DNA from 4 places in the Lysinibacillus sp. NPDC059133 genome. Region 3 is predicted to be linked to each of the others. Evidence: riboswitches for the same ligand, from Rfam matches in the RefSeq annotation. Region 3 holds a riboswitch; each other region holds the start of a gene.
The links. Region 3 has a riboswitch for S-adenosylmethionine ahead of ACFXN8_RS04785 (methionine ABC transporter ATP-binding protein). Riboswitches for the same ligand answer to the same signal wherever they lie in the genome.
Positions count from the first base shown of each region.

Region 1 (2,205 bases), on a different contig from region 3:
GGGAAGTAATTCACGGGTACCTCAATATCTAATCCTTTCGCAACATCACGACTATATTCATCCGCTAAAGTTGTCGCATCATATTCAAGATGGCCAGTAATCATAATGTTTTTATTATCCTTAGATTGCACAATGAAAACACCCGCATCTTCTGAATAAGATAGTAATCGTAAATCAGGATGGTTAAGTACTTCATCAATTGATACGGATGTATAACGTGAATGTGGTGCCGTAAATGAATCACTAAAGCCACGTACTAAATCCACCGTTAAATCCGTAATGACATGAGAGTATACACCTGAGCATTTAGCAGGAAGCTCAATTTTACCGATATCGTAATGATGGTATAACGCTGCCTGAGCACCCCAACATATATGTAAGACTGATGTTACGTTTGTTTTGGACCAATCCATAATTTCTGAAATTTCCTGCCAGTAGTTCACTTCTTCAAATGCCATTTTTTCTACTGGTGCACCCGTAATAATCATGCCATCATAGCGACGATGACGAATTTGATTAAACGTCGTATAAAATAATTGCAAATGTGATTTACTAACATTTTTCGATTCATGTGTAGCCGTATTTAAAAATGTAATATTCACCTGTAACGGTGTATTACCTAATAAACGTAGTAATTGCAGCTCTGTTTTTTCTTTTTCCGGCATTAAATTAAAAATTAAGATATTTAATGGACGAATTTGTTGAGTTTTCGCTCTGTCCTCTTCCATAACGAATATTTTTTCCTCACGTAAATGTTCTCCAGCTGGTAAGTTTTTTGGAATATTAATTGGCATCTTGCATTCCCCTCTCTAGTTAAAATCAATTGGGCCTTAGTCTCCATGCACAGGCCCTGTTCAAAGCTCATTAAGTCTTCTTTTTCGATGAAATTAAAAAATCCCCCTCATTCCATTTGAGATAGAATGAGAAGGATTTTTCCACGTTCACTCTTATCTCTCAAAGGACAAATCCTTTGCTGGAATTAGCACCTTTCTAACTTTTGTTAGAGGTTGCTGAAGCGTCATCGGGCCAAATCCCTCAACTTCTCATGATAAGATTATTTAATTAAAAAGAATTGTAACACGAACAATTAAGAATATCAATAATACATAGAATATTTTGTTATTAACCATGCATGTCATGATGTAATTTGTTTAACACTAATCTTGAAACTATGTCTACATATTTTATGGTAAACAAGCTGTAATTATGTTAACATATACCTTTAGTAACAGAGAGGAACGTGAATAGTTTGATTAAAATTGAATTTCCAAAACCAGATTTAGTAATTCGCCAACGCGAACAAGATTTAAAGCCAGGTGATGTACCAATCACACCGTACCATGGTTTTATTGATTTCCATAAAATCACACGTGAAAACGGTGGTATTTTCTTATTTTACAATGAAGAGAACGAACTATTATTTGTCGGTAAAGCTCGTAAAATTCGTCAACGTATTAAGAAGCATTTTGAGGACAATGTGTCACCGATGAAAAATCATCGTAATGAAATTTTCAAAATTGAAGTGTATGAAGTGGAAGATCCAATGGAACGTGAAATTTACGAAACATACGCGATCAATTCATTCCGCGCTAAATACAATGTTGATAAAGTTTTTTATTAAGATAAAAAATACTATTTAACAAAAAATAAGAGTCTGCTCGCCATCCTGTAATGTACATGATGGCGAGCAGATTCTTTTTAATATTTTACTCTACAAAAAATGCTTTACGTTCTTTCGTAATCCATTCCTCAAGCTCCATCTCATCGCGCTTTAACAGTCGATTAACAAGCACGTCATGCCATATATAATCCTCTAATAAATAGATATGAACAGGATCATTTGTAATAAAAGCCGTTTCTTGATTTGACGGTGAGTGACCATAAATCATCTCTTGACCATCTACAGACAGAATAAACCAATGGGGCGTGGAAGCTGTCCTCGTATATTGAGTAACGCGATGCTGGTCAATGGTTGCAACATTTTCATCCACATACAATGTAATACCATGAACCGGAATGTGCTGAGCGACCGCATGTATATCTTCTCGCAATTCTTCATACATATCTACCCACATTGATAATAGTACTTTTTTCTCCGCTTTTTTTAATAACGACTGACAATAATTGACGATTGCCTCTTTTCCTTTTAACGTGACAACCTTATGCTCCGTTTCCTGCTCTTTTACCTCTAATTTTTCTAATTGA
Region 1 is NZ_JBHZDH010000004.1:140,419-142,623, forward strand. It holds gene metA (homoserine O-acetyltransferase MetA) at 1-794, opposite strand, end outside; SAM riboswitch class I at 945-1,055, opposite strand; gene ACFXN8_RS04005 (nucleotide excision repair endonuclease) at 1,250-1,621, shown strand; gene ACFXN8_RS04010 (TrmB family transcriptional regulator) at 1,707-2,205, opposite strand, start outside.
Region 1: another riboswitch for S-adenosylmethionine. It lies ahead of metA (homoserine O-acetyltransferase MetA); the one in region 3 lies ahead of ACFXN8_RS04785 (methionine ABC transporter ATP-binding protein).

Region 2 (2,205 bases), on a different contig from region 3:
TTTTATCCTTTGTGCTATCTTCTTCTACCGTATATTTATCTTTAGGTGAACGACCAGTGTATTTGCCAGTTTCTGCACGAACTGCGCCATCTACTGTTAACATAGCTTCACCACGAGAAGTAGCCTTTTCAGCTAATTGTGGTACTGAAAGTTGAACATTAATGTTACCGCCGCTTAATAATTCCTTCAGTTCGTTTGCAATTTCTACTGAATTCATCGATTAAATACCATCCTTTTTTATAGTATTCCCTAGAGTTTGAGGGAGATTTTCTTAATTTCAAAAATAGTATAACACAATTGCTTAAATAATCTATACTAATTCAGAAATTATTTTTCAGATTTTATTACTTTTCAAGAAAACGACAAAAAGTAAATTGATTCGTTTTGATAATGCTTTTTACCCTATATAATAAGTGATCAAACAATCACTTTCGACACAGCAAAATTGTGTTTAGAAGCTTTTGGCTAACATGAGGTTCGCACAGGATGTGAAGTTTTTAGCTTGGTTTTTATTAGTTGGAGCTTGTCTTCGGCTGAAAAGGGGCTACAATCATATTCATCCACCACATGTTCTGTAGCTGACGCTTTGCTTTCGCTACAAAATGTGCTGTAAAGGGTTACACATATGTTAACACATGATGGGAGGTGGAGAATAGGGATTATTTTGTTTCAATTTACAGCATAATCCAAATTAGTTTCTTTATAATCCCGCACTTTCTTTATATAAATACAATCAATTATGCCGATTCCGGGATATCTGCCGGAAGCTTTAGGCCAACAATTGTTTTTTGCGCGAAAGCGTAGTGCTAACGCTTCGCTTTCGCACAGGACGTGGCGTTCTTATACTGAGTTCCTCTATTTCATCGGGTGTTTGGACATTAGCTGAAAGAGGTTAAAAATATTTGACAACGTTCGACCTTTTACGTATTATGAGATATTGAACGGATACTCTTATCCCGAGCTGGTGGAGGGTCAGGCCCTATGAAACCCGGCAACCTGCATGAACCATTTCACACATGCGCTGGTGCCAACCTGATGCAAGGGGAAACCCCTTGAACGATAAGAGTGAAAGGTTACGAAGTCATTATTCCTTTCCTCATGTTAAGTAAGCGTGAGAAAAGGATTTTTTTATTGTTAAAAACGAATGTAAAGGTAAGTATATAGTCCTTTCCTTATTATAATGACGGATCTTTCGAAATCTCGTGTTAAAAGCAACAGTTGTTTATTTGTGCGAAAGCGTAGTGCAACGTAGCGACAGCCACAACAACGGCTTAAGAGTTCAATCTATAGGAGCGGGCTTGACATGGGTAATGAGTACCGTATTAATTCGCAAGTATTATTTGTTAAAGTAATAGGAGGAAAACCAAATGACAAAACGTCGACTGTTTACATCAGAGAGTGTTACTGAAGGACATCCAGACAAAATTTGTGATCAAATCTCGGATGCCATTTTAGATGCTATTTTAGCAGAAGATCCAAACGCACGTGTAGCGTGTGAAACAACAGTAACAACTGGCTTAGTATTAGTAGCAGGAGAAATTACTACTTCTACTTATGTAGATATTAAAGGTATCGTTCGTGATACTGTAGCAGAAATCGGTTATACACGTGGGAAATATGGCTTTGATGCTGAAAACCTAGCAGTACTTGTTGCTATTGGTGAGCAATCACCTGATATTGCTCAAGGTGTTGACCAAGCATTAGAGGCGCGTGAAGGCTCTATGACAGACGCTGACATTGAAGCAATTGGCGCAGGTGACCAAGGTTTAATGTTCGGTTATGCATGTAACGAAACACCAGAGCTTATGCCATTACCAATTAGTTTAGCGCATAAATTGGCTCGTCGTTTAACGGAAGTACGTAAATCTGGTGAACTAGCATATTTACGTCCAGACGGAAAAACACAAGTAACAATTGAGTATGATGAAAACAATGTACCAGTGCGCGTTGATACGATTGTCATTTCTACACAGCATGACGAAGAAGCTACACTTGAGCAAATTCAAGCAGACTTAAAAGAATTCGTTATTGCCCCAGTTGTTCCAAGTGAATTATTAGATGCTGAGACGAAATATTTCATCAACCCAACTGGCCGATTCGTAATTGGTGGTCCAAAAGGAGATGCTGGTCTAACTGGACGCAAAATCATCGTTGATACATACGGTGGCTATGCACGTCATGGTGGTGGTGCTTTCTCTGGTAAGG
Region 2 is NZ_JBHZDH010000060.1:24,471-26,675, forward strand. It holds gene pckA (phosphoenolpyruvate carboxykinase (ATP)) at 1-217, opposite strand, end outside; SAM riboswitch class I at 949-1,066, shown strand; gene metK (methionine adenosyltransferase) at 1,368-2,205, shown strand, end outside.
Region 2: another riboswitch for S-adenosylmethionine. It lies ahead of metK (methionine adenosyltransferase); the one in region 3 lies ahead of ACFXN8_RS04785 (methionine ABC transporter ATP-binding protein).

Region 3 (2,205 bases):
CAATGCCAACATATAAGGAAGTTGAGACAACTCCGAGGAAGGTGTTAGCGGCGATTTTGCTTCGTGCACATTTCTCAATCCATAATGAATATATTTTGTAAGGTTGCGTGAAAAAAGATGGAAGAATGGTCAAAAGAGCAGTGGGACGCGACTGTGCAGTCCGGTGAAAAGGCTGCCTTTTATTTATATACGCCAATGTGTGGAACGTGTACAGTTGCATCGAAAATGATGACGGTTGTTGAGCAATTGCTGCCACAGCTACAGGTCGGTAAAGCGAATATTAATTTTATAGAGCAAATAGCTTATGCTCATAAAATCGAAAGTGTACCATGTTTGCTCGTCTGTGAAGGCGGAGAAGTGACAGAAAAGGTTTATGCCTTTCAATCGGTACCATATTTATACGAATTGTTGAAAAATTAATTGACTGAATATTAATCGCGTGGTAAAGTAACAAATATATTAAAAAAACAATAAATATATCGAACTCTTATAAAGAGCGGCGGAGGGAAGTGCCCTATGAAGCCCGGCAACCATCACTTAGTGAAAAGGTGCCAAATCACCCAAAGATTTATCTTTGACAGATGAGAGAACGGTTTAGCGTATAAGTTACGTGACCCCTTCTACTTGTCTATAAGTGAAGGGGTTTTTTAATTTCTTTCAGCGGGTGTCCAAAACCTGCTGAAATAGAGGAACTCAGTCTAAGAACACCACGTCCTGTGGCAATTTATCTGTGCGAAAGCGAAGCGACAGCAACACGGTTTTAACTGTGCGAAAGCGAAGCGACAGCAACAACACACGACTGAGTGACCAACATCCTGCTGGCCTAAAGCCTCCGGCGGATGTCACGGAATCGGAAAGGAGTTCAATATAGGATGTTAGCCTAAAACCATCGCATCCATGCGATAACGGCTAACTGACCTGCATCGGTGCTGCTGCCGCTACGCTTTCGCGCAAAAAACATCTGCAGGCCTAAGCACAAAGCCGATTCCGGACACAATTATGCCGAGGCAAAATTGATATGAGAAAAGGAGAATTCGCTATGATCAATCTTCAAAATATTACGAAGAAATACAAAACCACAAATGGCGAATTAACAGCAGTTAAAGACGTCAACCTTTCTATTAATAAAGGTGAAATTTTTGGTATTATCGGCTATAGTGGCGCTGGTAAAAGTACAATGATTCGCTTGTTAAACGGTTTAGAAAAGCCTACATCTGGTACGGTGACGGTTAACAATCAAGAATTTTCATCCATAAAGGGGCAAAAGCTCAGAGATGCTAGACAAAAGGTTAGTATGATTTTCCAACATTTCAATTTGCTTTGGTCTAGGACTGTTGAAGAAAACATCGCTTTTCCACTAGAAATCGCAGGTGTTCCAAAGGCAAAACGTGAAGCACGTGTGAAAGAATTAATCACTTTAGTTGGCCTAGAAGGGCGCGCTAACGCATATCCATCACAATTATCAGGTGGACAAAAGCAACGTGTAGGCATCGCTCGTGCACTTGCTAATAATCCAGAGGTATTGTTATGTGATGAGGCAACATCCGCACTCGATCCGGAGACAACAGATGCTATTCTAGATTTACTTGTCGATATTAATGAACGATTAGGTTTAACGATTGTGTTAATCACACATGAAATGCACGTTATTCGCAAAATTTGCCATCGTGTAGCGGTTATGGAAGCTGGAGAAATTGTAGAGCGTGGTGAAGTGTTACAAGTATTCCAAGCTCCACAAGCGGCCATTACAAAAAAATTCGTTTCTCAAATTACAGATACGAAGGAAACACAGGAAACTGTGGCACAAATTAAAGTAAATTACCCTGATGGACAACTTGTTAAGCTAATCTTTGTAGGAGAAAAAACAGAGCAGCCGATCATTTCACATCTTGTGAAACAGTTTGATGTAGAAGTAAGTATTGTTCATGGTAATATTTCACAAACGAAAAATGGCGCGTACGGTACACTTATTGTGCAAATTGATGGCACAGAGGCGAATGTTGCTGCTGCACTTAGCTACTTGCATACAGTCGAAGTACAAACGGAGGTGATTGCCAATGCTAACTAGTCTCTTTCCGAATGTCGACTGGGAAAAAATGTGGGACGCTACGTATGAAACGTTGTACATGACAACAATCTCTACGGTTATCACATTTATACTTGGATTAGTAATTGGGATCTTATTATTTTTATCAAGTCCAAACC
Region 3 is NZ_JBHZDH010000006.1:2,177-4,381, reverse strand. It holds gene ACFXN8_RS04795 (toprim domain-containing protein) at 1-101, shown strand, start outside; gene ACFXN8_RS04790 (thioredoxin family protein) at 118-420, shown strand; SAM riboswitch class I at 485-588, shown strand; gene ACFXN8_RS04785 (methionine ABC transporter ATP-binding protein) at 1,040-2,068, shown strand; gene ACFXN8_RS04780 (methionine ABC transporter permease) at 2,058-2,205, shown strand, end outside.

Region 4 (2,205 bases), on a different contig from region 3:
CCTTACGTTATTTAAAGGTTCTTCAATACTTTGGTCAGGTATTACACCAAAATAATGATGATACGTTGAAATAAAAGCTTTATACCATTCGGGAAAATTAAGTCCGAACTCTTTTTCTAACGTTTGAATATCTTCCTCTGTTACAGTAGAAGGAATCATTCTCCACATAGACCACTCTGCATCGATATCAACTACTTTCATTTCTTCAGGTACGTCAGGGCACATCCACCTACAAAATCCTGCTTCAGACACCTGATTATAACGTTCATAGTAAACTTCAAAACCATTTTTTATGTATGCACGAATATCCATCTTAATAACTCCTTTTGAAGAAGAATAAATTGGTCAAGATTTAAGCCATTGAACTGAGCCCCTTTTCGCTCAGGCTTTTCAAAGCATTAGCCATTAACACCGAAAGTCTTTGTTGTACATAAGATAATGTATCAGCTATAGGATAGGAGGAATTTAGTTGTATTACAATCCTTATTCGTATTTTGTCTATCCTAATTATTATCCGGCATGGGTAATGGCGAATCAACCAACAATTCAACACCCTTCTAGCCATCTAGCAATGCCGACAACCCCAACGAATAGAAGTCCATTTCCAATCGTCAATACAAAGAAATTGAAGACTTCCGCGAAACGGACCAAGGTTATTATGCAGCAAGCACAATTACTTACGGATAAAATTGATGAATCAGAGCAATTTGCGCATGATCTTATGAATGCAGCACAACAATCAAATAAAACGGAAGTTGAAAAATTAATTGCGTCAACAGGCATTACTATAAAATTCGAAACTACCTATACACCAGATGGAATTCGTATAATATTTACTGATAGTAGCTGTTGTAAGCTTACATTAATTTTGAATTGGTGAAGAGTTGGCCCTTTGAAGAGGGCCCTCTTTTTTTCCTTTAACATCTTTATGAATTTTAACCTTGTATCCCTATTGAACTTGTAAACTATAAATAAATATGCTAAAGTGTTTGTAAACATTATTTCTGAAAATTCTTATATCGCATTTTCTTATCAAGAGAGACGGAGGGATTGGCCCTATGAAGTCTCAGCAACCAGCCTATAGGTATGGTGCTAATTCCAATTGGCGAAATTTAGCCTTGAAGATGAGAAGACTTACTTTAGTTGCTTTGCACAAGAGTCCTCTTTCTACAAGGAGGGCTCTTTTTTATTGTTGCATCCAAAAATAATTAAAAGAAAGCAGGAAGATATTATGGCAAACGAACTTTTACAAGCAATTCAACTATTGAAATCGAAAGAATGGGTGGATTTAACACATACATTTGGTCCTAATTCGCCCCACTTCTTTATGTTTGATGATGCAAAATTTGAAACATTATTTTCCCATGATGATGGCTTCTTTGCGCAGCAATTCACTTTCTCTGGGCAATATGGAACACATATCGATCCACCTATCCATTTTGTGCGAGATACGCGCTATTTAGAGGAATTGGAGCTAAAAGAACTAGTGCTACCACTAATCGTTATTGATAAATCGAAGGAAGCTGAAATTAATAACGATTACACGTTAAGTGTTCAAGATATTCTTGACTTTGAAGCTGAATATGAAGAAATCGAAGCAGGTACCTTCGTTGCGCTGCGTACGGATTGGAGTAAACGTTGGCCAGATAAAGAGGCTTTCAGTAACAAGGATGCGGATGGTCATAATCATATTCCTGGCTGGGGATTAGAAGCGTTACAATTTTTATTCAACGAACGAAAAGTAAGTGCTATTGGCCACGAAACCTTTGATACGGATTCAGCAACAGATTTTCGTAAAAATGGTAAGCTAGATGGCGAATATTTTGTGCTTGAGCAAGATACTTACCAAATTGAGCTTATGACAAATTTGGATAAGCTCCCTCCAAAAGGTGCTGCTATTTTCAATATTGTACCAAAGCCTGAGAAAGCCTCTGGATTCCCTGTGCGTTCATTCGCAATATTACCTTAAAAGATAAAAAGGTCTGGTTCATCCTGAGTAGGTATTGAATCAGACCTTTTTTACTTTGGCGAATTCCTTTTTTTGAAAATAAAATAAACGATTAACATTAGTATTAGGAACAATACTATAAGATAAATACTGTAGCGGGATAAATATACCCCAACATAACGCCAGTTCTCCCCAAGTACCTTTCCTAAGGTAATAAAAGTAAATGTCCATATAACTGCTCCCGTATAGGCAAAGAA
Region 4 is NZ_JBHZDH010000013.1:68,404-70,608, reverse strand. It holds gene ACFXN8_RS09595 (SMI1/KNR4 family protein) at 1-312, opposite strand, end outside; gene ACFXN8_RS09590 (YuzC family spore coat inner layer protein) at 470-880, shown strand; SAM riboswitch class I at 1,027-1,131, shown strand; gene ACFXN8_RS09585 (cyclase family protein) at 1,232-1,969, shown strand; gene ACFXN8_RS09580 (DedA family protein) at 2,020-2,205, opposite strand, start outside.
Region 4: another riboswitch for S-adenosylmethionine. It lies ahead of ACFXN8_RS09585 (cyclase family protein); the one in region 3 lies ahead of ACFXN8_RS04785 (methionine ABC transporter ATP-binding protein).